DNA from 3 places in the Rahnella sp. NRRL B-41462 genome. Region 3 is predicted to be linked to each of the others. Evidence: predicted binding sites of a transcription regulator. Region 3 holds the regulator's gene; each other region holds the start of a gene.

Region 1 (8,824 bases), on a different contig from region 3:
TTCAGCGTATGAACCGGGCCGCTCCAGATCTGACGACCATAACCGACAGCGCCTACAGTCCGCGAACGGTAACCGTTATAACGGTCGCTCAGCCAGCTCCCCTGACCGAAAATATAGTTCGCGTTGTCAAGGTTATAACGCGTACGGGCACCGGCCTGATACTTCTCGGATGAACGCACACCGGAAGAAGAGGTGTTACGCGCAGAACCCCACAGGCTGTTAGCCGTGTTGGTATCAAACCAGGTCATGGTGGTATCAGCATTCAGCGTGGAGTTGCTGGTGTTACCGGTTTGCGCACTGTAACCCGCCTGAATATTGCCCTCGAACGGCTTTTTCGCCTGAGCCGGATCATCTAACGCGGTGAAGATGGTGGTGTCTGCAAGGCTTGAAATACTGAACAGCGCTGCACCGCAGACTACGGCACAAGCTGGTAAACGACGTACAACCCGAAAAAACATTTTGTTTCCCCAATAAGACTTAAGGCAAATAACGAGACTGGAACCACACGATTTATGCCATTAATTAGGATCCGTTAATCAAGCCTGGCAACTCCATTTCGATGGCATATGCATACAAATATTTCTACCGCAACAAATATAACGCACTCAGCCCGGAATATCTTAATAAAGCGGCTTTTTTGGATAGTTCCGAGTGACATATATTTCCGGCAATAGAAACATACAAAATCATTACCCTTTCTTGCATTGATTTCTTATTTCAATGAGGAATGGAAATGGTTCATTACGCGCCACACTTTACGTCTCCCGCCACTTTGGTTCGAAATATTGCGAGCCGGCAGCGTACAGATTTCCGCCTAACTCGTCGCTGAATCTTGTCCTTTTGAGCGATGCGGGGTAGTTTTGTCCTGATAACGTCTTATTTTTGCCTCGGGTTCCTCGAAGGCAGCCTTCAGGAGGAGTGGTCATGGCTTTACAACAAGAGATTATTCAGGCTCTGCACGTCAAACCCCACATCGATGCCGCACAGGAAGTTCGTGTCAGCGTCGATTTTCTCAAAAGTTATCTGCTGGCCCACCCGTTCATCAAGACACTGGTTCTGGGTATCAGCGGCGGGCAAGATTCTACTCTTACCGGCAAACTTTGCCAAACAGCAATTAGCGAATTACGCGCACAAACAAATGATAGCGCTTACCAGTTCATTGCGGTGCGCTTGCCATATGGCGTGCAAGCTGATGAATCGGACTGCCAGGATGCCATTGCGTTCATCCAGCCAGATCAGGTTCTGACCGTTAATATCAAGAATGCCGTCCTGGCAAGCGAAGCGACCTTACGTGAAATCGGTATCGAACTGAGCGATTTCATTAAAGGCAACGAAAAGGCCCGCGAACGCATGAAAGCGCAGTACAGCATCGCCGGGATGAAAAAAGGCGTGGTGGTCGGGACTGATCATGCTGCCGAAGCCGTGACCGGTTTCTTCACTAAATACGGTGATGGCGGCACGGACATTAACCCGATTTTCCGTCTGAACAAGCGTCAGGGAAAAGCCCTGCTCAAAGAATTGGGTTGCCCGGAACATCTCTATACGAAAGCCCCGACCGCTGACCTTGAAGATAACCGCCCTGCCTTGCCAGATGAAGCTGCGCTCGGCGTGACTTACGAACTGATCGACGACTATCTGGAAGGCAAGAAGATCGACGATAAATATGCCACCGTCATTGAGGGCTGGTACCTGCGCACTGAACATAAACGTCAGCCGCCGGTCACGGTGTTTGATGATTTTTGGAAGAAAAAATAAGTCTTTCGTCACCGCTTAGATCACGGGCACCTGCGGGTGTCCGTTTTTATTCACAGCGCCCGCCGCTCTGATTATCACAAGCTTCTTTCCATTCATTAACGAAATCATTACCCTTAGCGTCCTTTCGGATGACTGACAGTGATGTTTTCAATGCAAAAATTCCTTTTCCTGCTGCTGAGCATGGTGCTGCTTGGCCCTTTAGGTATTGATTTGTACCTGCCCGCCATTCCCGCCATCGCGCTCGGTTTACAGAGCACCGAGGCGGTCATTCAGTCCTCGATTTCCTTATTTATTCTGGTGATGGGGCTGGGACAACTGGTGGCCGGTCCGCTGGTGGATAAATTTGGTCGTCGCCCGATCGCCATTATCGGCGTCATGGTGTATCTGGCAGGGGCGATAGTTGCTGCGACCTCCGTAACACCGTGGATGTTTTTATTATCCCGCGTCATTCAGGGACTGGCAGTGTGCTGCACTTCCGTGGTGATTTTCAGCGGCGTACGCGACCGGATGAGTGGCAACGATGCCGCCCGTGCGTATGGTTTCCTCAATGGCACGCTGAATATCATTCCGGCACTGGCACCGCTGATCGGCGGCCTGATCGCGCAATATTATGGCTGGCGTGCGCCGTTCTGGGCATTAACCGGTTATACACTGGCTGTCTTACTGCTGGTTATATTCAAACTGCCTGAGACTCGCCCTGCTGATACGCAGACCAACACCGGCCTGCCATTCCGTCAGTACGCCCGCATTTTATTCAATGCGCGCTTCATTACTTTTGCTCTGGTGAATGCAGGTGCAATGGGTATGGCGCTGACCTATGTCTCGCTGGCGCCGACCGTTTTGATGAACACTGCCGGGCTGACGCCACTGCAGTTTTCACTGGTATTCGGCGCAAACGGATTCTGGATCATGGGGATGAGCTTTATCGCCAACCGGATTATCCGCAAAGTGGGGCGTCCGGTATGTCTGAAAACAGGCGGCATCCTGATGTTTATTGGCTGTCTCGGGCTAATCGCTGGGATCACGCTGGTTCCGCCTGCGGAACAAACAGCAACCTGGCTGTATATGGTGCCAGTCGCCAGCGCCTGTGCCGGTCTGGCTTTCCTGATGGGCCCGGCCACCAGTTATGCGCTGGAACCGTTCTCCGGTGAAGCAGGCGTGGCTTCGGCACTGGCAGGTTCGGTGCAAATGGCGGGCGGTGCACTACTTGGTTTTATCGCGATGGCATTACCGTTGCAGCCTAAGCTGAGTCTGTCGCTGGTGATGCTGGCAGGGGGATGTCTGGCGATGCTGGCTCGACGCGCCAGCAAAAAATCGACGGGTCAGCTGACCCGCCTGGGACAGTAATACGTTTTTTAACCGATTGTCGACACCGGTACGCGGGGTGCCAGCGCACTCAGCAGTTCGTAACCCAGCGTACCGGCCGCTGTTGCCACGTCATCCACCGGTAAATTATTCCCCCACAACTCAACCGGCGCACCCATCTGCGCCTGCGGGCATGGCGTTAAATCCACAGCCAGCATATCCATTGAAACCGTGCCCGTCGTCGTCGTTCGCACACCGTCTACCCAAACCGGTGTACCGGAAGGCGCATGGCGCGGATATCCGTCCGCATAGCCACAGGCCACCACGCCGATACGCTGAGGACGAGTTACACTGTAACGCCCGCCGTAACCCACGCGCGCACCGGCGTTAAGTTCCTGTACGGCAATCAGCTCGCTTTTAAGCGTCATGACCGGTTGCAGACCGGTATGCGCAATATCTTTCCACTCACCGCTTGGCGACGCGCCATAGATAATAATTCCCGGACGGATCCAGTCATGATGTGTATGCGGATGCCACAGCGTCGCAGCGGAATTGGCCAGACATCGCGGGCCGCGAATGTTTTGCCCGGCGAGGTTAATCACACTCATCTGCGCATCGACACCTTCCACACTGTCAGCGGTGGCGAAATGGCTCATCAGCGTGATTTCCCCCACCTGCTTCAGCTCGCGTAACTGCTGCCAGACAGCACCGGCGCGCTCAGGCGCAAAACCCAGGCGGTTCATGCCACTGTTTACTTTCAGGTAGATACTGACCGGCAGGCTGATGCTGGCCTGCGCAAGGGCTTTTATCTGCCATTCGCTGTGTACGGCCGTGGTCAGGCGATATTGATCAACAATAGCCAGATCCTCTGCGGTAAAAAAACCTTCAAGCAGTAATATCGGTCCCTGCCAGCCGGACTCACGCAGTAAAATCGCCTCATTGAAATCGAGTAAAGCGAAACCGTCAGTGGCGGATAAACTGCGCCAGATACGGGATATACCGTGGCCGTAGCCGTTGGCTTTCACCACCGTCCAGACTTTACTGTTGGCGGCAAAACCGCGAATGATGTTCAGGTTTTGAGTTAACGCAGACTGAGACAATGTGGCTGAAATCGGGCGAGGCATACCAGCTCCGGCAATAAGCAAAGTAAAAACCATGCGGTATCAAACCCCGCATGGGATCGGATTACAGCAGGTTCAGCCTACCGGATGCATTTTGTGCGGGCCAGCCGGACGGGCAATGAAATCCGGGCTGTAACGCTCAACCGAGAGATCATCGGATGGGATCGCAGGCGTCACGCCGGACATAATGTCCGAGAGCAACTGCCCGGAGCCGCAGGCCATCGTCCAGCCCAGCGTGCCGTGGCCGGTATTGAGATACAAATTCTTAATGCGCGTACGCCCGACAATCGGCGTGCCATCCGGCGTCATCGGACGCAACCCCGTCCAGAACGTGGCCTGTTCGACGTTGCCGCCGTTCGGATAGAGATCTTTGACCACCATCTCCAGCGTTTCGCGGCGCGCCTGCGCCAGCTTCAGGTTGAAGCCGACAATCTCCGCCATACCGCCGACGCGGATGCGGTCATCAAAACGGGTGATAGCAATTTTATAGGTTTCATCCAGTACGGTAGACACCGGCGCAGAAGCCGGATCAGTAATCGGAATCGTCAGGGAATAGCCTTTCAGCGGATAAACCGGAATAGAGACCAGATCACGCAGCAACGCGGTGGAATACGATCCGAATGCCACCACGTATGCATCCGCCTTGACGATCTCATTGCCACACTGCACGCCAGTGATTTCGCCATTTTCAATATGCAGCTTATCCACCGTGCGGTTAAATTCGAAGATAACTCCCGCCTGACGCGCCATGTCTGCCAGCTTGCGGGTAAACATCTGGCAGTCGCCGGTTTCATCATTGGGTAAACGCAGGCCGCCGGTCAGTTTGTGCGCAACCTGAGCCAGCGCCGGTTCTGCAGTCGCCAGCTGGCTGGATTCGAGCAACTGATACGGCACACCGGCGTCTTCCAGCACCGCAATATCTTTGGCTGCGCTTTCAAACTGCTGCGCGGTGCGGAAAAGCTGCAACGTGCCACCCTGCCGACCCTCGTACTGAATGCCGGTATCTTCGCGTAACGCTTTCATGCAGTCACGGCTGTATTCCGCCAGACGCACCATGCGGCTTTTGTTGGTCTGATAGTGGTCCATGTTGCAGTTACGCAGCATTTGCCACATCCATTTAAGCTGGAACTGTGTTCCGTCGAGGCGAATCGCCAGAGGCGCGTGCTTCTGGAACATCCATTTGACGGCTTTGACCGGAACCCCCGGAGCCGCCCACGGCGCAGCATAGCCCGGTGAGATCTGTCCTGCATTACCCGCACTGGTTTCTTCTGCCGGGCCGGACTGGCGGTCAATAACCGTCACCTGATGACCCGCTTTAGCCAGATACCATGCACTGGCGACACCGACCACACCACTGCCTAAAATCACCACACGCATATCGACTCCACTCCACAACAAAACAAAGCATAATATTCTGATGACAGGAAATTAACCTGACTGAGAAAAATCACCAACACAGGCACTCACAACCGTGAGGTCTTTCACATTTATTTATCGTTCATGACAGCATTTATTTCAATAGCCAGAAATAAATAACGATATTCCGCAACATTCCGGCCATGCGGCAAGAAATTTATGGCGTAATGACAGCATTGATTGCATTGATGTCACAAGACTCCCGACGCATCAGGGGCAGTTTTGCTGCAGGTTTTTATTCTTGTATACAAGCCAATTGTCGGAATAAAACACCACAAAAAAACAGGCATGTGATATTCCCTCACGCTGCGCGGAGAATTGACGTTCAGGTTGAACGGGGATTTATAAAACGAGGCAAAGCCGAAGTGGCTGCGTAAAACATTAAGGCCACTATTCATAGTGGCCTTATATTGCGGGAATTTACCGGCGTAACAGAAAAAATCAGGCAGACGTCGTTTCCAGTCTCATCAGAGAGACAGGTTTAAACAGGCCCGTCTGCCCTTCCAGTTGCACACAACTTTCGCGGCGAATTTCTTCCGGTGAACTCGATTTCACCCTGAACGCGGTAATTTTGCCGGTAACGCCCGTTTCGGCATCCATTACACGAACGCCCTGGCCGATACGATTTCTATATCTATCATAAGTAAAGGTATTTACCATTTTCTTGACCTCCTAAAGCATCAATAACAAACAATAGCGGGTTAATGCTATACCCGTAAAAATTAAGTTTCAATATATAAACCCTGCTAAGTATCAGGTTAAATTTCATACCCTGTCCCGCCACGTTGCCATTTTAAAAATGTGACTCATATCGCAACGACGCAATTACTGACCTACACTTCAATCGGTTTCTGTTTTGCACCGTTCATTTCAGCAATTTTCAGCAATAAGGAGTCGATTGTGAATAACTCAAACTTTCTGAAGCTTAAAGATGGTACACAACTTTTTTATAAGGATTGGGGCAGCGGACAGCCGGTGGTTTTTAGTCACGGCTGGCCCCTGTCGTCGGATGCTTTTGAAGATCAGATGCTGTTTCTGGCAGAACATGGTTATCGCGTTATTGCCCACGACCGCCGCGGACACGGGCGTTCTTCTCAGTCATGGGAAGGCAATAATATGGACCAGTACGGAGATGACATGGCCGAACTGACGGCTTATCTGGATCTCAAAGACGCGATACACGTCGGGCACTCTACCGGCGGCGGCGAAGTTGCCCGTTATATTGGCAGGCACGGCACCTCGCGGGTGGCAAAAGCGGTATTAATTGGTGCAGTGCCACCGATTATGATCAAAACAGATTTCAATCCCGGAGGATTACCGCTTTCTGTTTTCGATGGTATCCGTGGCGGTGTGACGAAAGATCGTTCCCAATTTTTCCTGGACTTGCCCGACGCATTTTATGGTTTCAACCGCCCCGGTGCTGAGGTGTCAGAAGGTTTACGCCAAAGTTTCTGGCTCCAGGGTATGCAGGGTTCAATAAAAGCACTTTATGATTGTGTTAAAGCGTTTTCTGAAACCGATCAGCGCGAAGACCTGAAGAAGATGACGATCCCGACGCTGGTGATTTACGGTGATGATGACCAGATTGTGCCACCCGCTTCCTCCAGCGAAGCTGCGCTTAAGTTGTTGCCAAATGGCAAAGGTAAGGTTTATGCGGGCGCATCTCATGGTCTGTGCAGCACACACAAGAATCAGATAAATCAGGATTTGTTAGAATTTATCCGCAGTTAATCCCCCTCTGTTTGCGCCTGTCTCCTGATATTGTTCGCCCAAAGCCAGACTGTACGCGGCTTTGGGCTCTTTATTGCCCGCCGATTGACAGTCTCCGGCCTTAAGGATATAGATTTGTTGAGGAATGGATTCATGGTGTTTATCTAACGACACACTCAGATTGAGCTACGATTATCAATGGACGTGCGAAATCTTAAGAAAAGGTTGTGAATCAAACACTCTGTAGCGTCCATAACTGAATGAGGGTGCGGCTTATGACGACAGTGACCCAAAAGCAAAAAACTGAGGACAAACGTCTTAGCGATGGACCGGACTGGACGTTTGAGTTATTGCAAACCTATCTCGAAGAGATTGACCGGGTGGCGAAGTCCTACCGGCTTGAAACTTATCCGCATCAAATCGAGATCATCACTTCCGAACAAATGATGGATGCCTATTCCAGCATTGGCATGCCGATCAATTACACTCACTGGTCGTTCGGGAAGAAATTCATCGAAACCGAACAGCTGTATAAGCACGGACAACAAGGTCTGGCGTACGAAATCGTCATTAACTCCAACCCGTGTATCGCTTATCTGATGGAAGAAAATACGATCACCATGCAGGCGCTGGTGATGGCCCATGCCTGCTACGGGCATAACTCTTTCTTCAAAAATAACTATCTGTTCAGAAGCTGGACCGATGCCAGTTCCATCGTCGATTACCTGCTGTTCGCCAAGCGTTATATCAGTGAATGCGAGGAACGCTATGGTGTCGATGAAGTTGAACGGTTGCTGGATTCCTGTCACGCGCTGATGAATTACGGCGTTGACCGCTATAAACGTCCGCAAAAAATCTCCCTGCAGGAAGAACTGGCGCGGCAAAAAAGCCGTGAGGAATACCTGCAAAGTCAGGTGAATTCTCTGTGGAAAACGCTGCCACGCAAAGACAGTGTAGACGCACCAGAACAGGCGCGACGTTTCCCGCCGGAACCGCAGGAAAACCTGTTGTATTTTATGGAAAAAAATGCACCTCTGCTGGAATCCTGGCAGAGAGAAATTTTGCGCATTGTGCGTAAAATCAGCCAGTATTTTTATCCGCAGAAACAAACTCAGGTCATGAACGAAGGCTGGGCGACATTCTGGCATTACACCATCCTGAATCATCTGTATGACGAAGGAAAAGTCTCCGACCGTTTCATCCTGGAGTTCCTGCACAGTCACACGAATGTGGTGTATCAGCCGCCTTATAACAGCCCGTATTACAGTGGTATCAACCCGTATGCTCTGGGTTTCGCGATGATGCAGGATATCAAGCGTATCTGTCAGGAGCCGACGGAGGAAGACCGTTACTGGTTCCCGGATATCGCCGGTTCAGACTGGCTCGACACGCTGCATTTTGCGATGCGTGACTTTAAAGACGAGAGCTTCATCAGCCAGTTCCTGTCACCGAAAGTGATGCGTGATTTCCGTCTGTTTACGGTGCTCGATGACGATCACAATAATTATCTGGAAATC
Region 2 (10,590 bases), on a different contig from region 3:
CGGTGACCGTCATCCACGGCGACTGGAGTGCGAAAAGCGGTTATTACTGCGCGTTGCAGATTTTGCGTGAAACTCCGCAATTCACCGCCATGCTGGTGGGCAATGACCAGATGGCGCTGGGCGTCATCAGTGCGCTGCATCAGCACAATGTGGCCATTCCGCAGCAGGCGTCGATCATTGGCTACGATGACACGTACGACAGCGCATTCTTCCATCCGTCACTGACCACCGTGTCACTGGATCTCGATTTGCAGAGCAAAGAGGCGGTTGAACATTTACTGGCCGAAAGTGCGGAGGTGATGTCATCCAAAATTCTGCCTGCGAAACTGGTGGTGCGTAATTCGACCCGTGCGCCCGGGCAGCAGGATAAAGATCTCAATCAGATAGCCGATCAGCTCGATCTTCTGGCGCGGCAGTTGCGGGGCCAGTAAGAAAACGCTTTAATTCCCGGCTTATTGAAAAGCAGAATGAAATTTCCATTGAAACATCAGATGAACAGGCAAAAGGACGTGATGAAATGACGCTATGGCAGTGTTATGTGCAGGGCTGGAAAAAGTATGTGGATTTCCGTGGTCGGGCGAGCCGCAAGGCGTTCTGGACCTTTGCGCTGGGCAATTTGCTGATTATTATTTTGCTGACGATGGGCGTGTCATTCCTGTTCGCGCTGGCGGGTAATCCTTACAGTATTTTCTATGCAGGTGTCGCTTACACCCTGTTTGCGCTGGCGACGGCATTACCGTTGCTGGCGGTCGGTGTCCGGCGTATGCACGACATCAACCGTTCCGGCTGGTGGTTTGGTGGCGTTTATCTGGCTGGTATTGTCTCGCGCCTGCTGAATACGATCCTGATGCAATACGCTTCACCGGAAACCTATGTCTGGATGAAAATCACGCTGGGCATCGTGCTGGGCTGGATCCCGCTGCTGGTGATGGTTTTCCTGTGCTGCCAGAAATCACAGCCTGCGCCGACCACACAAACCCGCATTGTTGAGTAACGTCACGCCGAAAGCGTTATTGCGCATTTAATCCGACATATTTGCCGCCAGTTGCGCGGCAAACACCTCCAGTTTTGCCAGCCCCCACGGCCAGTCGCCGAATCCTGATTCCACATTGATATGTCCTGCTTCGCCGATATCTGCCAGCTCGCAGCGCCACGCCTGTGCCCAAAATTCCGCGCGGGTAAAGGTCAGCAGCGGATCGGTATGGCTGGCGATCAGCAGCCCCGGCACGGCCAGCGGTGCAGGGAGAATGTCATCACCCAGTCCGAACCGCACAGGCTCGGCGGGGGCGACCAGCATGACACCCGCCACGCGTTGCGGATGACGGTTCGCCCACACCAGACTGGCAAGCGCGCCAAAACTGTGGCCGATCAGCAGCAGCGGGGATGTCGCCTGTTTTTGCTCGCGATCGATGGCGGTGATCCAGCCCTCGAGATCAACCTGCGCCCAGTTGCGCTGTTTTATACGCAGCCAGTGCGGATGCTGCTCATGCCAGCGGCTTTGCCAGTGTCCGGCCTCGCTGTCACGTAATCCGGGCACCAGCATGCGGGTGAATTCAGGGGACGAATTCATTGCGGGAAAGCCATCAGCACGGTGGCAATCGCCAGCAAATCAGCACTGCCGCCGGGGCTGAGATTGCGGGCGATCAGGGCGCGGTCCATCTGCTGCAAATCCTCTGTCTTCCAGCCCGTTATCAGCAACCGGCGGGCGTAGTCCTGCACGAAATGTAATCCGTCCAGCCCGCCGCGTGCTACCAGATTGGTATCGGGGTTATAGGCCATCAGGCGCAGCAAAGCATTAAGACTGCGGCGCCCGGAATGGCTTTCCTGATACCAGTACGGAAAAACGTGACGGCGTAAAGTGAGGAACCCGCTCTGCACTTCGCCACGGGCACCGGTCATGCCGTGCGCCATAAACAGCCGTTCACCGGCAGTCACCGGCTGGCGGCAGCTTTGCAATTCACGTTCAACCAGCCCTTGCGTCATGGCGGCCACTTCAGCGCATAAGCGGTGGCGGGTCAGTGGCTGGCTCTGGCCGGTCAGCCTGCCTGCGGCGGTGCACAATAATCCCAGTGAAAAGATGCCGCCTTTATGCGTATTAACGCCTTGTGTGGCACCGAACATCGCCTGTTCGCAGGCTATTCCGGTCGGGCGGATGCGCGTCAGCATCGCCTGCGCCGGTTGCAGGAAATCCTGCTGACCAAGGGCGAAAAACTGATGCAGCCAGGGCGTGATGGCGTCAATGCTGCGCAGAAACAGGGGTAAATCCATGTCGCGGTGCGAGCCGTTATTGGCGCTGTCGACCAGTCCCGGTTTGGGCGTCAGCCACACTTCACGGCGCAGCGCCTCTGCCGCCAGCGTGGCGATGTCCGTGCAGGCAGGGTGTTCAGCGCGTGCGGTGCCAGCCATCAATCAGTGCCTCCACTTTAGCGATAACGTCCACGAGCGGGTGCTGACGTGAACGGGCGCAGGCATGCGCAGGACCGTCGCAAATCAGGCAGCGGCGGCTGGCATTGTCCAGCGAACGGCGGCCAACAACACCCGCCTGCGGGCAGATCACATCGAAATCCCATAAACGCCCGAGGGCATGCGATTGTTCCAGTTCAACCGTGGCCGCTTTCACTTCCGGCGCAGGATGTGCCACGCACCAGAATACTTCGGCGCCGGTCGGCAGCCAGAAAACCTGATGTTTCAGCACCGGCCAGCCGTGTTGCAGCAGCATAACTTCGGCACGTTGCAACGCCTCGCGCATCACCTGACGCCAGGCCACGGAGTCTTTCACCGGCCCCGGCGTCACCAGCGTGAGTGAAATCAGCGGTTGTGAGAATTGAGTCAGCCAGTCGGTTTGCCGTTTGGCACGCAGTTCCTTTGCTGCCAGCAAATCCTCCAGGCTGACGCCTGCATCCGCAGGCGTCATGATGGTCATTATGCGTCCTCTTTTACCTGATGAACCACGTCGATCACGCTGCCGTCGCGATAGCGGATAACGCCCACCACACGGTCAGTGAATTCAATTGGTTTCGGTTCGCCGGTCAGGGAAATCGCCCGCTGATACAACGCTTCGATGTCCATGATTTTCATGCCAGCCTCTTCCAGCCGCTGACGGATTTCAGGACGTGCCGGATTGACGGCGATGCCGTGGTCAGTCACCAGCACATCGATGCTTTCCCCCGGTGTGACGCGGGTGGTGACGCGACGTACGACTGTCGGAATTCGGCTGCGCAGTAAAGGCGCGACGACAATGGTCAGATTGGCCGCACTGGCGACATCGCAATGACCGCCGGACGCGCCACGCATAACGCCGTCGGAACCCGTGATCACGTTAACGTTAAAGCCGGTGTCAATTTCCAGCGCACTCAGAATGACAATATCCAGTTGATCGCAGCTCGCGGCTTTGGCTCCCGGATTGGCATAAACGTTGGTAGAAATCTCGATATGCTGCGGGTTACGGCTAAGTGACGCCGCAGCCTGACCGTCGAAACATTGCGTATCCAGCAACGTTTCAATCAGGCCTTTTTCATGTAAATCCACCAGACTGCCGGTGATGCCCCCGAGGGCAAAACGGGCGGTGATCTGGTTGCGTTCCATTTTCTCTTCCATGAAACGGGTGCAGGCCGTAGCCGCTGCGCCGGAACCGGTTTGCATTGAAAAGCCCGGCTTGAAATAGCCGGAGTATTCGATGACTTCAGCCGCCGTGCGGGCGATCATCAGTTCGCGCGGATTACTGGTCACCCGCGCTGCGCCGACGCTGATTTTTGCCGGATCGCCGACCTGATCGACTTTAACGATGTAATCCACCTGATCCTGTACCAGGCTGGCGGGCATATTAGGGAAGGGCACCAGTTCTTCGGTCAGCAGCACCACGGTTCTGGCGAACTGTGCATCCACCATCGCGTAGCCCAGCGAACCGCAGCAGGATTTACCGTGCGTGCCGTTGGCATTGCCGAATTCATCGCTGCATGGCACGCCGAGAAACGCGACATCAATCTTCAGCTCGCCGTCCTGCAATAATTTAACCCGCCCGCCGTGCGAATGGATTTGTACCGGTTCTTCCATCAGCCCGTGAGAAATGGCATCGGCCAGTTTGCCACGCATCCCGGAGGTATAAATACGGGTGATGACGCCGTTGCGGATAGGTTCGATCAGCGCATCGTTGCAGGTCATCAGCGAACTGGACGCCAGCGTGAGGTTTTTAAAACCGAGCTTCGCCAGTGTGGCGACGACGTTATTAATGACCTGATCACCTTCACGGAAAGCATGGTGGAAGGAAATGGTCATGCCGTCTTTCAGGCCGCTGCGGGCGATCGCCTGTTCCAGTGAATCGCAAAGTTTACGGTGCAGGCGGGCATCGGGATCGGAAAGATACGGCGTATTGCGGTGCGCGCCGTCAAAGGCAGTCAGATGCCTGAGCTGCGGATAAAGGCTGTGCAAAGTTTCAGTTAAATGACTCATTATCTTGATATTCCTGTGCAAAATTGAGGGCTAGCGACGGATGCCGGATGCACTGGCGCGTTCCAGTACCACCTGCGCATGGTTAATGATCGGGCCATCGATCATCTTGCCGTTGAGCGAAATTACGCCCAGACCCTTGCGCTCGCCTTCCTCTGCGGCGGCAATCACGCGGTGCGCATAGTCGACATCTTCCTGCGTCGGTGCGTAAGCGTTATGCAGCAGCTCAATCTGTCGCGGGTTGATCAGGGATTTGCCGTTAAAGCCCATCTTGCGGATCAGTTCCACTTCACGCAGGAAACCGGCCTCATCGTTGATGTCGGAATACACCACATCGAAGGCGTCAATTCCGGCGGCGCGTGCCGCGTGCAGCACGGCGCAACGGGCATAAAACAGTTCGGTACCGTCGCCGCGCTCGGTTTGCATGTCCATCACATAATCGAAAGCCGCCAGCGCGATACCGATCAGACGCGGCGAGCAGCGGGCGATCGCCACGGCGTTAATCACACCAATGGCCGATTCGATGGCCGCCATAATTTTGGTGGAGCCAACTTCGCGACCGCAGTCTTTCTCGATGCGTTCGATATGCGCTTCCAGCTCAAAAATATCTTCCGGCGTATCGGTTTTGGGTAAGCGCACCACATCCACGCCCGCCCGCACCACGGCCTCGAGATCTTTAAGGCCAAAGGGGGTGCTGAGCTGATTGATGCGCACCACGGTTTCAATATCGCGATACATCGGGTGTTGCAGGGCATGAAATACCAGAATGCGTGCGGTGTCTTTTTCGCGCAGCGAAACGGCATCTTCCAGATCAAACATGATGGAGTCAGGGCGATAGATAAATGCCGTGGATAACATGGCGGCGCTGGACCCCGGCAGGAACAGCATACTGCGGCGGAGTTTTTTCATCGTAATGTCTCCCAGTTAATCTCTTCAGCCTGTGCTGCACGCAGTACTGCACTTTGTACCCGGGCGCGGATCACACAATCCAGCGCACCTTTGTCTTCGATAATCACCAAACCCGCGATGACGCCGAGTGCACTCAGCGTGTCATTCACCACACTGCGGATCTGGTCGCCAAATTGTTTGGCGACCTCGCTGCTGATCACCACATTCAGCTCACTGGCCGGGGCGATTTTTACCAGTAAATCGCTGGATTCAACCGTGCCTGCCAGCGCCTCCTTCACAATTTTCATCAATATTTCCTGCTGTTAACAAAGTGAGGGTGAAATAATAAGGACATCGTCATGCGCCGGTTCTGCGGGCGCAGTGGCGGAATAGTGTTGTTCAAGGTGTACATAAGTGCTGAGCGGAACAATGTCCCGGATGCGCGGTAACTGATGCGCCCGGAGCAGCGCACGCACTTCTGAGGCCGAAATGGCCCGGCCGCTGGCGTGACGTTTGCGCGGCAACTCAATCACCTTCAGCGGTGGCGACGTCAGGCGTGCGGGCGCTTCCAGCCAGTCATGCATGTCGCAGTTGTACTGATGGGTCACCGGACAGAAAGGCTCGCTGCCGACAAAACGGTGGGTAATGCCTAACGCCGGTGCGATGTACTGACGAAAAATCAGCAAATCCATCACGCTCCACGCCTGATTCACCAGCCCGGCGTCCTTGAGAAAATAGCCGGGAAAAGTTGCGCGGGAGATCAGGTATTCAGAACCGGCATGCACCGTCACGTTGGGCAGGTCCGCGACACCCAGACGGACCATTTCAAGACGTTCTTTAAACGGGAAATACGACACATCTTCGCTCACCACAAACACATGCAACCAGTCACAGGTTGCCGCTGCCTGTTCTGCCAGAAAGCGATGCCCGAGGGTGAACGGGTTGGCATTCATCACCACGGCACCGATGCGCTGGCCGTGGTGGTGATGGCGCTGCAACCCGCGGCAATAATGGCTGATGCCTACCGGCGTGTTTTCCATCAGCACGGCAACGTCGTCCCATTGCACCAGCGGGTAAAATCCGCAGCCGCGAAAGCGCTGCAGATTCGATGGCCGCGTATAGAGAAATAAATGGAATTTGCCGCCGGACACCGCCAGATTTTCCACTTCACCCAGCAATCTGGCGCTGAGATTTTCCCCGCGCCAGTCGGCGGCCACGGCGACGCATTTGATAGTGTTGCTGACCAGACCGGCACAGCCGACCAGCCGGCGGCCGGAGCAGGCCACCACGAACTGCTCAATGTCGTCATCCATGCCTAACTGGCTTTGCTGCAACAGGGTGCGGATATCCTCCAGCATGCCTTCCGGCGGCTGGCTGACACTGATGACATGAAAGTCCGGTTGGTCACGGCTGAACATAATGCGTTCCTGATGTCGGCTGTAAGTCAAAGCGATGTTTAAAACGCCGGGCTGAATGCCCGGCCAGTTCGGTCAGTGTTAACCGGTTAGTGGGCTGCCTGGGCATGACTCACCTGACGGCTGGCGGCAACCTTCGTGTCTGCTGCGACGATCATATTGCTGAGATGACCAATCTTTTCGATTTCTACTTCGATACGGTCGCCGGGTTTCATAAACAGCGGCGGTACGCGCTTTTTACCCACGCCGCCCGGTGAGCCGGTAATGATCACGTCACCGGCACTCAGCGAGGTAAAGGTGCTGATGTACTCAATCAGTTCGGCGACTTTGTGGATCATGCTGCGGGTGTTGTCGTCCTGCACCATGTGGCCGTTCAGCCAGGTGCGGATCGCCAGGGTGTGGGGGTCGGGGATCTCATCGGCGGTGGTCATCCACGGTCCGAACGCACCGGTTTGCGGCCAGTTTTTACCGGCGGTAAACCAGGTGTGCTGCCAGTCACGGGCGGAGCCGTCCATATAACAGCTATATCCTGCGACATGAGTAAGTGCATCTTCGCGGGAAATATTTTCCCCCGCAGAACCGATAATCACCGCCAGTTCACCTTCGTAATCGAACTCGACAGAAAGGCTCGGTTTGATAACGGGAGAGGCATGGCCGGTTTGGGAATCGGCGAAGCGGACGAACAGCGTCGGGGCCGGATTATGCTGATCAAACTCTTTACGCTTTTCGGCGTAATTCATGCCGACACAGAGAATTTTTTCCGGATTCTGGATCACCGGCAGAAAAGTCAGGTCGTCGAAATCCACATCAGCGGGCAGGGCAGCCAGCGCCTGGGCCTGTGCCAGCGCATTGCCTGCCAGCAGGGCTTTGAGGTCGGGATAACGTTGCCCGAGATGGCGGCCGAGGTCGATCATGCCGCGCTCTGTCGCGATGCCGTAGGACTTGCGTCCCTGATAGAGATAACTTGCCAGTTTCATAAAAATGTCCTGAATTAAAAAAGGGTTAGCCCGGCGTCAGACAAGGAAGTTGCCAAGCACCAGCAGGGAGACTGAGACATTGATGGCGCCGCCAATGCGCGTAGCAATTTGGGCAAATGGCATCAGTTGCATGCGGTTACCCGCTGTCAGAATGGCGACGTCACCGGTACCGCCCTGACCGCTCTGGCAGCACGAAACAATGGCCACATCAATCGGGTGCATGCCAATTTTCTTGCCGACGAAGAAGCCGGTGGCGACCAGCGCCGCAACGGTGCTGACAATGACCAGGAGATTAGAAATGGTGAATGCGGCGACCAGTTCCTTCCACGGTGTGATGGCCACGCCGACGGCGAACAAAATCGGGTAGGTGACGGAAGTCTGGAAGAATTTGTACACCACCTGAGAACCTTCGAGGAGGCGGGGTGAAACGCCGTGCGCCAGTTTCAGGCCAACGGCCGCAAACAGCATGCCGACCGGTGCAGGAAGACCAATCAGTTTGTGTAACAGCATGCCCACCATATACAGCAGAACGGCCAGCAGGGCGCCTGCCGCGATGGTGGTAACATCCGTTTTACCACCGGTGCCGCTCAGCTTGCTGCTGTCAGCGGTGGCATTTTTGGAAGACGGCATCAGCTGGCCTTCGCCGGTCAGATGCGGATAGCGTTTACCTAACTGATTGAGTGAGCCGGAAATGACGATAGCGGTCAGGCCGCCCAGCATCACGATAGGCAGAATGCGACCCAGCGCTACGCCCTGATCCATATGCAGGATGGCTGCATAACCGATGGAAAGTGGAATCGCTCCTTCACCGACGCCACCGGCCATAATCGGCAGGATCAGGAAGAAGAAAATCTGGAAAGGTTCCATGCCCAGCGACAGACCCACGCCCATCCCGACCAGCATGCCGACCACTTCGCCACACAGCATCGGGAAGAAAATACGCATGAAACCCTGGATCAGCACTTTGCGATCCATGCTCATGATGCTGCCCACGATGATGCAACAAATGTAGAGATACAGAATGTTGGTACTTTTATAGAACTTGGTGGTGGATTCCACCACGACATCCGGCAGCAGGCCGTAATAGACCAGTGCGGAAGGAATGAACGTGGCGCAAATCGCTGCCGCGCCCATCTTGCCGATGAAAGGAAGACGTTTGCCGAATTCGCCGCAGGCGAATCCAAAGAATGCCAGTGTGGCGACCATGACCACGATGTCGCTCGGCAGTTTGCCGTCGAGACAATCTATTGCGATAAGCAACCCCGCCATGGCAAACAGCGGCAACGGAATAATGCCGATTTTCCAGGTGTCGAGAATGTGCCACCATTTTTCTTTTAATGAGAGCTGTTTTGCGGAAGAAACTCCCGCGGGAACAGAATAAGTGTCGTCGGTTGTACTCATGATGAATCCCCTGTGTCAATTTGTGCAGGGAGTGTAAGAGGAATAATAACCGGTAATATGTGAAGTGCCGCAAATTAGACAGGGTGTTTTAAAGGAGCGAAAGGTTTTTATGGTTTTAATTAATTTAAAAATTCGTGATGCGTTTATTTTCTCGTGGTTTTTATGGTGTTATTTGTAATTATAATATTACTGTTAATTTATCGTGAAATAGCTGTTGTGAATTATGTGTTGTGCCGTCAGAGGCTTGCGGTGCCTGAAGGTGTTCTGCGGCATGCCTCGCAACTTTGATCCTTCATTCTGACGGAAATACCGGGGAATGATAATCTTCACGTACTGTTTGTTAATATCACGGTCTGGCGATAGGTTCTCCGATGCGGTTCCGTCCTTCTTTTCAGATAAAGCTTTTTGTTTATCTTGTTCTGTTATTTATGGCGCTTTTTTCGCTGACAGGTGTTTATTACTATCACGATATAGAACGTCAGTTATATGAAGATATGGGTATTCGTGCAAAAGTTCAGGCAGAGGAAATTGCACTTATTCCCTCATTAATTACCGCAGTTGAAAATAAGGACATTTCAGCAATTAACAGTTTAATGAGGAATATTTCTGCTCACAGCGATGCCAGTTATATGGTGATCGGCGATGGTAAAGCGATACATCTGTTTCATTCGATTTATGCTGACCGCGTCGGAAAAACGCTGGTCGGAGGGGACAACGAAGAAGTGCTGGCGGGTAAAAGCACCACCACCATCCGGCTGGGTGGGATCGGGCTGTCGCTGCGCAGTAAAGCACCGATCGTGAACGCGCAAGGCAAGGTGATGGGTATCGTTTCTGTCGGCTATCTCACCAGCCACATCAACAGTCTGACCGTTGAAAAAGCCATCCGCATTTTACTGGCGGCCGCCACCTTGCTGCTGGCGTTGTTTACCTTTTCATGGTTTTTTTCACGTTCGATTAAACGACAGATGTTTGCGCTGGAGCCCCGGGAAATCGGCCTGCTGGTGCGTCAGCAAAAGGCGCTGATGGAGTCGATTTACGAAGGGGTGATCGCCATTGATGCGCACTCCCGCGTGGCGGTCATCAACCAGGCGGCCAAAAAGCTGCTCAACCTTGACGTGCCGTCCCGTGAACTGCGTGGTCAGCCGCTCAGGCAGGTGATTGCGCCGGTCAGTTTCTTTGACCCGCAGGTCATGCTGAAAAAAGACATTCACGACGAAATCTGCCTGTTCAATAACCTGACCGTGATTGCCAGTCGGGTGCGGATCATGCTGGAAGACCAGCTTCAGGGCTGGGTGATCACTTTTCGGGATTGCAGCGATATCGACCGGCTCAGCATCCAGCTAAGTCAGGTGCAGCGTTATGCCGATAACCTGCGGGTGATGCGGCATGAACAGCTCAACTGGACGGCAACGCTCGCTGGCCTGCTGCATATGGGACGCTACGATGAGGCGATTCGTTATATC
Region 3 (10,590 bases):
ACATAAATGCACGGATTAAGGATGGCGGTGAATTTATTCAGCACCCCGCCGCCGCCAAAACCGATCATCACGTTGATTGCCCAGAAAATCATAAAGGCGATCAGCCCCGGCATGGAAATACCCAGCAGATTGAAATCACCGCCGAGGGTCAGGAACTCCGGCCAGATTTTGCCAATCAGGATCAGGAAGGCCAGTGAACCGGCATAGCATTGCAAACCGAACCACATAATCGCCGCGATACAGCCTCTGAGAATGCCGGGAAATAATGCGCCGCGGATACCGTAAGAACCGCGCAGGATCATCGCAAAAGGTACGCCGTATTTCGAACCTGCCGCCCCGTTTAATACCATCACCGCCGCAATAAACAGCGCGCTGATAATAATCGCCATCATCACGCTAAACGTAGACAACCCGAGAATAAGAAATCCGCCGACCGCAATATAATTCGGCACGTTGTGTACCGAACCCATCCACAGCGTAAAATAATTAAATCCTTTCCAGTTTCTTTTTTCTTTTAATTTTGGCAGAAGATCGTTGCTGTATCCTCTTTCACGATAACGTTCTTGCTGAGTGCATTCTGATTCATTCATCCTTAATTCCTCATAATACGTTAGGGACGTGCTTGTGGATTAAAAAAGGCTGACATTGATGCCAGCCTGATTTAATTAACCGATTTTGTGATTCGACATCATTTCCAGCGACTGAATTAATGACGAATGATCTAACTGCGATCCGCCGTTTGCTGCACAGACATTGAATAACTCCTGACAGGTCGCCGTATTAGGCAGGCTGATTGATAAGGCTTTGGCACTTTGCAGCGCCAGGTTGAGATCTTTCTGGTGCAGCGCGACTTTAAAGCCCGGCGCAAAAGTGCGCTTGATCATGCGCTCACCGTGCACTTCCAGAATGCGCGATGAGGCGAATCCGCCCATCAAAGCCTGACGAACACGGGCAGGATCGGCACCGGCGCGGGAAGCAAACAGCAGCGCTTCCGAGACAGCTTCAATATTCAGCGCCACAATGATCTGGTTCGCCACTTTGCAGGTTTGCCCGGCTCCGCAATCGCCCACCAGCGTGATGTTTTTACCCATCAGCTCAAACAGCGGTTTGATATCGTTGAAGACTGATTCCTTACCGCCCACCATGATGGTCAGCGTGCCCTGCTGCGCGCCAATTTCACCGCCGGAAACCGGCGCATCCAGATATTCCCCCCCCAGTTGCTGCACACGCTGCGCAAACGTTTTGGTTTCAATCGGTGAGATGGAACTCATATCGACAATGGTTTTGCCTTTCAGCGGCACGCTGGCGCAGCCATTGTCACCAAACAGCACCGTTGCCACGTCTGGCGTATCCGGCACCATGATAATAATGACGTCGGCGTGAACGGTGACTTCTGCCGGTGTCGCACAGGCTTTGGCACCGGCATCGGTCAGTGAAGCAGGCACGTTGCCGAGTGTGGAGAAATGCAGACTGTGCCCGGCATCCACCAGATGTTGCGCCATCGGTGCGCCCATAATTCCTAAGCCGATAAATCCAATTTTCATGCTAATTCCCTTTCAATGTGACTGAAATTTGGCGTACAGAAATCCCTCACCGCGAGGGTGAATAATGTCTGTTTCTCGCGTTTTATAACGATTAGCGGTAGGCGTTAAGCCAGCCTAATCCTTCTTCCGTGCGCGCCCGTGGCTTATATTCACAACCGACCCAGCCGTCGTAATCCGAGTTTTTAATCAGGTCGAAAATAAAGTCGTAATTAATTTCACCGGTACCCGGTTCATTACGGTTCGGGTTATCCGCCACCTGCAAATGACCGATTTTGTCCGCATGGCGGATCAGGGTATTCGCCAGTTCCCCTTCCATCCGCTGCATATGGTAAATGTCGTACTGGATAAACAGGTTGTCACAGCCGACGCGTTCAATGAGATCCAGCGCCTGTTGCGTACCGGTCAGATAAAATCCCGGCATATCAAAGTGATTGATCGGCTCAATCAGCAGCATCAGCCCCTCTTTCGCCAGCGCCTGTGCGGCATAGCGCAGATTTTCCACCACCAAAGGCGTCACGCTGACGGCATCTGAACCCGCCGGAGTTTTGCCAATCAGACAGTTAATTTTGCGGTTGCCGAGTGCTTTGGCGTAAGCGATGGCCTGCGCCACGCCTTCGCGAAACTCCGCTTCACGCCCCGGCAGGCAGGCAATACCGCGCTCGCCCGCCGCCCAGTCGCCCGCGGGCAGATTGTGCAGCGTATGTTGCAGCTTATTTTGCGCCAGCAACGCCTTCAGGGTGTCAGCCGGATAGCCGTAAGGGAACATAAACTCCACCGCCGTAAAACCGCTGTCAGCCGCCGCTTTAAAGCGCTGAAGGAAATCTACCTCCAGAAACAGCATGGATAAATTCGCAGAGAACTTGAGCATTTTCAGCCTCCTGGCTTATTCATATTTCATGAAGCTGACGTGCGTCGGTGCGTCATCCGCATTATCGGCAACCGGCTCAAACTCATTCACGCTGTCAATTTCGCCGCCCATGGAAATATTGGTGACGCGTTCCAGCATGATTTCCACCACCACCGGCACCTGATGTTTTTTCATCAGACGTTTAGCTTCTGCAAACGCCGGGGCGATATCTTCCGGCTTGAAGACGCGTATCGCTTTACATCCCAACCCTTCCACCACTTTCACGTGATCGACGCCGTAACCTTTCACGTCTTCAGAGTTGATATTTTCGAACGCCAGTTGGACGCAGTAATCCATATCAAAGGCGCGCTGCGACTGGCGGATCAGGCCAAGATAAGCGTTGTTCACCAGGACGTGGATGTAAGGAATGTTGAACTGCGCACCGACCGCCAGCTCTTCGATCATGAACTGGAAATCGTAATCGCCTGAAATCCCGACCACCTGACGTTCCGGCGCAGCAATGCAGACGCCGAGTGCCGCAGGAATGGTCCAGCCCAGCGGGCCCGCCTGGCCGCAGTTGATCCAGTGGCGCGGCTCAAACACGTGCAGCATCTGCGCCGCCGCAATTTGCGACAGGCCGATCGTGGTTACGTAATTCACATTGCGGCCAAAGGCTTTGCTCATTTCTTCATAGACGCGTTGCGGTTTGACCGGCACATCGTTGAAGTGGGTTTTGCGCAGCATGGTGCGTTTGCGTTCTTCACATTCCTGGATCCAGCTTTCGCGACACGGCAATTTGCCGGCTTTTCTCTGCTCTTCTGCTACTTCGATCAGCAGTTTCAGGGCTTCACCGGCGTCAGACACAATGCCTAAATCAGGACAAAGTACGCGGCCGATTTGTGTCGGTTCGATATCAACGTGGATGATTTTGCGGCCTGCGGTGTATTTCTCTACCGAGCCGGTATGACGGTTGGCAAAACGGTTACCGATGCCAAATACCAGATCCGACGCCAGCAGTGAGGCGTTACCGTAGCGGTGCGCGGTCTGCAATCCGACCATGCCAGCCATCAGGCGGTGATCGCCCGGGATCACGCCCCAGCCCATCAGTGTCGGGATCACCGGCACTTGGGTTATTTCAGCAAAGCGCTGCAACAGCGCGGCGGCATCAGCGTTAATCACACCGCCACCGGCCACAATCAGCGGACGCTCACAGGCGTTGAGCATTTCCATCGCTTTGACGGCCTGAGCGACGGTGGCGGCAGGCTTGTAAGCGGGCAGCGATTCATAAGTTTCCGGATCGAATTCGATTTCGGCGGTCTGCACGTCATACGGCAGATCGACCAGTACCGGACCGGGGCGACCGGAGCGCATCAGATGGAACGCCTGTTGCAGAACACGCGGCACCAGCGCAGGTTCCAGCACGGTCACCGCCATTTTGCTCACCGGCCCGGCAATCGCCTGAATATCCACCGCCTGAAAATCCTCTTTATGCAGACGGGCGCGCGGTGCCTGACCGGTAATACACAGGATCGGAATGGAATCCGCCGAGGCGGAATACAGCGCGGTGATCATGTCGGTACCCGCCGGGCCAGACGTCCCCAGGCAAACGCCGATGTTCCCGGCTTTCGCACGGGTATAACCTTCGGCCATATGCGATGCACCTTCCACATGACGGGCTAACACATGACGGATTTTTCCATGCAGGCGCATGGCGTTATAAAACGGGTTAATCGCTGCGCCCGGTACACCAAACGCGGTGGTGATCCCTTCTTTTTCCAACACATACATTGCTGCCTGTGCAGCTGTCATACGAGCCATAGCTAAATCCTCAGGTAATTCCGCTTTGCATAAAATAACGGAAAAAGTTTCCAACTTTAATTTGACTGAAAAAAATCCCGCTCACGACAGAGCGGGGATCGCAGGACGAACCGGTTAGTGGCGCTGACCCAGGGCCAGACTGATGTCACGCGCGGTATCCCGCACCAGTTCGCCTAAATCGGTAAAACGCTCCGTCGTTAAGCGGGAGCTGGGGCCGGAGATCGAAATCGCCGCCACCGCATTGTTATTGCTGTCAAAAATCGCCGAGGCCAGGCAGTTCAGCCCTGTCACATGCTCTTCGCTGTCCTGTGCAAACCCCTGCTGACGCGCGTGTTGCAGATCCTTTTTCAACGCATTCAGATTATCCAGCGTGTGCGTCGTAAAGTTCTTCAACCCCGCCTGCATCATCAGGCTCATCAGCGCCTCGTCATCCAGCGAATACAGCAACGCTTTCCCGGCCCCGGAGGCATGCAGTGGCAGGCGGCTGCCAAGCGGCGCGCACATCCGCACCATCGACTGGCATTCCCGCTGGCCGATCAGTACCGCTTCGAAACCGTTGCGGATCGCCAGATTGGCCGTTTCGCCCGACAACAGCATCAGGCGCTGCATATAAGGCGCGGCGACTGACAATACATCCCGGTTATGGATATAAGACGATCCGACCGTAAACGCCTGTAAGCCGATGTGCCACCAGCTCAGTTGCGCATCCTGATAAACAAAATCGGCCTCTTCCAGCACTTTCAGCAGTCGAAAGGTGGTGGAAAGGGGCAGCGACAAATTCTCTGCAATGTTGCTGACAGAAGAACTGCCGCCGGACTGCGCCAGATAATTCAACACCGCAATGCCGCGTTCTAAGGCCTGAGCGCCCTTTTGCGAACCAGAACCAGGCTGGCTAGGACGCCCCCGTTTTTTTACTTCGGCCATCTCACATTTCTCCAGCATCAGGCGCTGAGCGCCCGCGTTTCGCTTGTTTTCAGATGCTTGTATCTTATGCAAGATGCTTTATAGCGTCACGACTTTAATCCCGCCGCAACGGGTAAAATAAGCTGATAGCCCTGAGGTAACTGACTGATATCACAGTTGTCTGCGCCGCCACGATCGACGGTGAGAAAATTCGTCACCGTCTCAAACGCAAACAGCGGATGGTGCCAGACATTCCGGTGATAATTCACGCCCTGCAGGCCGTTGGTGATAAAGGCTTTCAGCGTGGAGATGTCCGGCGTCTCGCCCCCTGCCGCAACAATCACGATAAAGCGCTCGCCCTGCATCGGCACAAACGCCTGTGAACCGAGCGGGTGTTTTTCGAGTTGCGTCACCACAATGGGCAACGGTGCTGGCTGGGCGCGGTTGATGCTGACCAGCGGGCGATCCTGCCCGAGGATTTCCACGTTGGTCAGATCGTGGTACCGCTCAACCTTGCCGTCGTTGATATGAAAAAAATCGCGACCTGTCGTCTCAATCACATCGCCGTAAGCCGCGAAGGCCGCCTGGGTCAGCGGGTAAACCGGAAGTTCCATGGCATTCATCCCTGCATTTAAAATAAAACCGGTGAGATAAGCCCGCCAGATTGGCGGATTTATCCTCAATGCAATTACTGTAGAAACTTTTTCCAACTTGCTCAATCGAAATATGGAAAAAGATTCCATAAAATTGATGAAGTCCACAATTCTCATCCGGTTAAATCTATAAAATCTTTTTCATTCAATGCATTAACATTACTTCGGGTGACCTATGCTGGATGAGGAGTCGATTAAAACCTTTATGCACGTCGCACAAACAGGCAGCTTTTCCCGCGCGGCAGAGATGCTGCATAAAACGCCCGCGACCATCAGCTATCGAATTAAGATGCTGGAAGACAGTGCCGGGACGTTATTGCTCAACCGCACGACCCGTACGGTGTCGCTGACGCCCGCCGGACAGCATCTGCTTGAACGATGTCGCCAGTGGCTAACCTGGCTGGAGGGTGTACCGGCAGAACTGCAGCAGATTAACGACGGCATTGAGCGCCAGCTGAATGTGGTGGTGAACAATCTGATGTACTGCCCTGAAACTCTGGCGGCGTTATTAAGCTGTCTGACGCAGCGCTACCCGTTCACGCAGTTCACTTTCACACGACAGATTTACATGGGGGTATGGGATACGCTGCTGTACGAAGATTTTCAGCTGGCGATTGGCGTCACCGGCACCGAATCTCTTTCTAACGCCGTGAATCTGCTGCCGCTGGGTGAAGTGGACTGGATTTTTGTTCATGCGCCCTTTCATCCGCTGCAGCACATCACTGGCATGCTGGAAGAAGCGGTGTTGCGTCAGTACATTGCCATCAATGTGGAAGACACCTCGCGCCATCTGAACAAGCGGGTAGCCTGGTTGCTGACCGGGCAACGGCAGATCATCGTGGCAGATGTGGCGACTAAACTGGCCTGTCACCTGAAGGGAATGGGTATCGGTTTTCTGCCGCGCCATCTGTGCCAGCCATATCTCGACAGCGGCGAGCTGATCGCCCGACAAATCCGCTATCCGCGCGCCCCTTCCCCGCTCAGTCTGGCGTGGAAAAAGGAGTACACAGGCAAGGCGCTGCATGACATTGTTTCCCTGTTCCACCAGAAAGACCCGCTGATCCAACCGTTGCTGGCGGGTTTAGAATAGTGATGCCCTCTTTGGCTTCGCGAATAAATATGGTAACAATAGGCTTAATTATGCGCAGCCTTGACGCCAGATCTTCGACCACAGAAAAGACCGCGTCTCGCCTGCCTGCATCACCTTTATGGAGAACAGCGCATTATGTCAGCCAAACATCCTGTTATTGCCGTGACCGGTTCGAGCGGTGCAGGCACCACGACCACCAGCGTGGCATTTCGTAAAATATTTCAGCAGCTTGGTTTGCGTGCGGCGGAACTGGAAGGCGACAGTTTTCATCATTTCACCCGTCCTGAAATGGATGCGGCAATACGCAAGGCGCGCGATCTGGGACGTCATATCAGCTACTTCGGGCCGGAAGCCAATGACTTTGGTTTGCTGGAAAAAAGCTTTATCGAATACGGTAAAACCGGCACTGGCCGTTCACGTAAGTATCTGCATACTTATGACGAAGCCGTTCCCTACAATCAGGTGCCGGGTACCTTTACGCCGTGGCAGGCGTTGCCGGAACCGACGGATATTTTGTTTTACGAAGGGTTACACGGTGGTGTGGTGGCGGACAAAATTGACGTTGCCGCGCAGGTCGACCTGCTGGTCGGCGTAGTGCCTATCGTCAACCTCGAATGGATCCAGAAACTGGTGCGCGATACCGGCGAGCGCGGGCATTCCCGTGAAGCGGTGATGGATTCCGTCGTGCGTTCGATGGATGACTATATCAATTACATTACCCCGCAGTTTTCCCGCACGCACATCAATTTCCAGCGGGTACCCACCATCGATACCTCGAACCCGTTTGCCGCCAAAGCCATTCCGTCACTGGATGAAAGCTTTGTGGTGATTCATTTTCAGGGACTGGATGACATCGATTTCCCGTATCTGCTGGCCATGCTGCAAGGGTCGTTTATCTCGCACATCAAAACACTGGTGGTGCCGGGCGGCAAAATGGGGCTGGCGATGGAGCTGATCATGGCGCCGCTGGTGCAGCGCCTGATGGAAGGCAAGAAGATCGAGTAAACTTTATTCGGCTGCAATCACTTCAAAGCTGTGGGTGATTGTGGCCGCTTTCCCCAGCATCAGAGACACAGAACAGTATTTTTCGGCAGACAGGCTGACTGCGCGTTCAACAATCTTATCGGTCAGATCCTTACCGGTGACGATAAAATGCAGATTGATGTGAGTGAACAGACGCGGCGCTTCTTCGCGGCGTTGTGAGGTCAGCTTCACTTCACAATCACGCACGTCATTACGACCTTTTTGCAAAATTGACACCACGTCGATTGCACTACACCCCCCTGCGGACATCAGTAACATTTCCATCGGGCTTGGGGCTTTATCACCCGCGTTTCCATCCATTGAAATCTGATGACCCGATGCAGACTCACCTAAAAATGTCAGTCCTTCAACCCATTTGACACGTGCATGCATGAACTATTCTCCCGGTGAATAAACTTGTCGAAATCTGCTCTCAGAGTACCCTTTCACCTAAAATCTGGCAACGTAACCCGATCGCCATCATGCTGAAGCGAGACAACAGAAGACAGCATCTCAAACCTGTGCTACAAACAAAGCCGAAACATACTTTCCAGTAAATTGCGGTGACGGTTTTTGCGGTTTAAGTACAGAACCCACGGTGATGACAGCAATAAACAGGCTGTTGCACTCCGACATCCGCTTGCAGCATTTCTGGAGAGTTATATGCTGAAAGGGCGCTTTGGATTTGAAGTGCCGTACAGGGAACTCTGAGCCCTGTGATTTTGGGCAGCGATAACAACAGAGGATAATAGCAAATGGTTCTCGGCAAGCCACAAACAGACCCGACTCTTGAATGGTTCCTGTCTCACTGTCATATACATAAGTATCCTTCTAAAAGTACGCTGATTCACCAGGGTGAAAAAGCCGAAACGCTTTACTACATCGTGAAAGGGTCAGTTGCTGTCCTGATTAAAGATGAAGAAGGCAAGGAAATGATACTGTCCTACCTTAACCAAGGTGACTTCATCGGTGAGCTGGGACTCTTCGAAGAAGGTCAGGAACGCAGTGCCTGGGTACGTGCTAAAACTGCCTGTGAAGTGGCTGAAATTTCATATAAAAAATTCCGCCAGCTGATTCAGGTTAACCCGGATATTCTGATGCGTCTCTCCGCGCAGATGGCCAACCGTCTGCAAGTGACGTCAGAGAAAGTCGGCAACCTTGCCTTCCTTGACGTTACCGGTCGTATCGCTCAAACCTTGCTCAATCTGGCTAAACAGCCTGATGCAATGACCCATCCGGACGGGATGCAAATCAAGATTACCCGCCAGGAAATTGGCCAAATCGTCGGTTGTTCACGTGAAACAGTCGGACGCATTCTCAAAATGCTGGAAGATCAAAGCCTGATCTCCGCACACGGTAAAACGATTGTCGTTTACGGCACACGTTAATCCCTCAAAAATTGGCGCGGCAAAACACTGTCGCGCCTTTTTTATGGGCTAAGCTTTACCCATGACGCTATGGCGAAGACTGTTTTACCATCCTGAAGTGAACTACGCGCTGCGCCAGACGCTGGTGTTGTGCTTACCTGTTGGCATTTGCTGGCTGTTTGGCAATTTGCAAATGGGCCTGCTGTTTTCCCTCTGCCCGGCCTGTTGTAACATCGCCGGTCTGGATACCCCGCATAAACGCTTTTTCAAACGCCTGCTCGTCGGCGGTTCACTCTTTGCCGTGAGCAGCCTTCTGCTGCAACTGATGCTCGAAAGCTGGCATATACCGCTGCCGCTGATCATGCTGTCGCTGGCGTTACTGCTCGGCGTCACCGGTGAAATCAGCCCGCTGCATGCGCGCCTGCTGCCCGGTGCGCTGGTGGCGACTATCTTCACGCTGAGTATGGTGGGCGTGCGCCCGATGTGGCAGGCCCCGGTGTTGTTCGCCGCTGGCACAGCCTGGTACGGATTGTTTAACTGGGCGTGGTTTCGTATTTCGGAAGAACAGCCGATGCGCGAAACACTCAGCCAGCTCTATCTGCAACTCGCGGATTATTTCGAAGCCAAGTACAGCCTGCTGACGCAACACACCGATCCCGAAACCGCGTTACCCCCACTGCTAGCCCGCCAGCAGCAGGTTATCGACCTGATTGCCCTGCTTTATCAGCAATTACACATGTTGCCCCAGCACGGACATCATCATCACCATAAGCGGCTATTTCAGCGTTTTCAGGTGGCGCTCGATTTGCAGGAGCACATTACAGTGAGCCTGCATCAGCCGGAAGAAGTGCAGAAACTGGTGGAGGAAAGCCATGCCGAAGCGGTTATCCGCCGAAATGCACAGGTGATTTCCACCCGTCTTCGGGTGATTGCCGACGATATTCTTTATCACCGTTTATCCGGGCGCTTTACGATGGCCAATGAGCTGACCGCGCTGGAGAAAATCGCCGCGCGCAATCCGGACAATCCGGTAGGTCAGTTTTGTTATTACCATTTCAGCCGCATTGCGCGCCTGCTGCGTACCCAGCGCCCGCTGTACCGGCGCGACCTGATGAACACCCAGCCGCGTTTGCCCTTCTGGCCCGCGCTGAAAAGCTATCTTTCCTTCAAATCCGTGGCACTGCGTAATGCCGCACGTTTGGGCATTATTCTGGCGATTGGCAGCAGTCTGGGTCTGTTCTTCAATTTGCCCAAACCCTACTGGATCTTGCTGACTATCATGTTGGTCAGCCAGAACGGTTATAACGCCACGCGGGTGAGGATCCAGCACCGTGCACTCGGTACG

Evidence for each region. Region 3 encodes CRP, which controls carbon source genes, mostly activating them, when cyclic AMP is high. Its sites were predicted from a motif close to ATGTGANNNNNNTCACAT; they were not measured.
Region 1: ydfZ (putative selenium delivery protein YdfZ) is a predicted target of CRP. The motif match lies at 6,397-6,414, and genes of this name have one in related genera.
Region 2: UC14_RS11940 (2-hydroxycarboxylate transporter family protein) is a predicted target of CRP. The motif match lies at 9,185-9,202, and genes of this name have one in related genera.

What each region holds. Positions count from the first base shown of each region.
Region 1 is NZ_JYDF01000154.1:548-9,371, reverse strand. It holds gene UC14_RS25320 (YdiY family protein) at 1-458, opposite strand, end outside; gene nadE (ammonia-dependent NAD(+) synthetase) at 925-1,755, shown strand; gene UC14_RS25310 (multidrug effflux MFS transporter) at 1,906-3,102, shown strand; gene dadX (catabolic alanine racemase DadX) at 3,111-4,184, opposite strand; gene UC14_RS25300 (D-amino acid dehydrogenase) at 4,257-5,558, opposite strand; gene ydfZ (putative selenium delivery protein YdfZ) at 6,039-6,257, opposite strand; gene UC14_RS25290 (alpha/beta fold hydrolase) at 6,498-7,328, shown strand; gene UC14_RS25285 (SpoVR family protein) at 7,583-8,824, shown strand, end outside.
Region 2 is NZ_JYDF01000044.1:89,915-100,504, reverse strand. It holds gene UC14_RS11990 (LacI family DNA-binding transcriptional regulator) at 1-431, shown strand, start outside; gene UC14_RS11985 (DUF805 domain-containing protein) at 518-994, shown strand; gene UC14_RS11980 (alpha/beta hydrolase) at 1,022-1,570, opposite strand; gene citG (triphosphoribosyl-dephospho-CoA synthase CitG) at 1,567-2,406, opposite strand; gene citX (citrate lyase holo-[acyl-carrier protein] synthase) at 2,384-2,923, opposite strand; gene citF (citrate lyase subunit alpha) at 2,923-4,449, opposite strand; gene citE (citrate (pro-3S)-lyase subunit beta) at 4,480-5,355, opposite strand; gene citD (citrate lyase acyl carrier protein) at 5,352-5,642, opposite strand; gene citC ([citrate (pro-3S)-lyase] ligase) at 5,658-6,752, opposite strand; gene UC14_RS11945 (fumarylacetoacetate hydrolase family protein) at 6,839-7,726, opposite strand; gene UC14_RS11940 (2-hydroxycarboxylate transporter family protein) at 7,763-9,127, opposite strand; gene UC14_RS11935 (sensor histidine kinase) at 9,499-10,590, shown strand, end outside.
Region 3 is NZ_JYDF01000051.1:52,127-62,716, forward strand. It holds gene UC14_RS13575 (putative allantoin permease) at 1-590, opposite strand, end outside; gene glxR (2-hydroxy-3-oxopropionate reductase) at 666-1,544, opposite strand; gene hyi (hydroxypyruvate isomerase) at 1,636-2,412, opposite strand; gene gcl (glyoxylate carboligase) at 2,428-4,209, opposite strand; gene allR (HTH-type transcriptional repressor AllR) at 4,324-5,133, opposite strand; gene UC14_RS13600 (ureidoglycolate lyase) at 5,220-5,726, opposite strand; gene allS (HTH-type transcriptional activator AllS) at 5,941-6,855, shown strand; gene UC14_RS13610 (phosphoribulokinase) at 6,991-7,860, shown strand; gene UC14_RS13615 (OsmC family protein) at 7,864-8,271, opposite strand; gene crp (cAMP-activated global transcriptional regulator CRP) at 8,634-9,266, shown strand; gene UC14_RS13625 (YccS/YhfK family putative transporter) at 9,328-10,590, shown strand, end outside.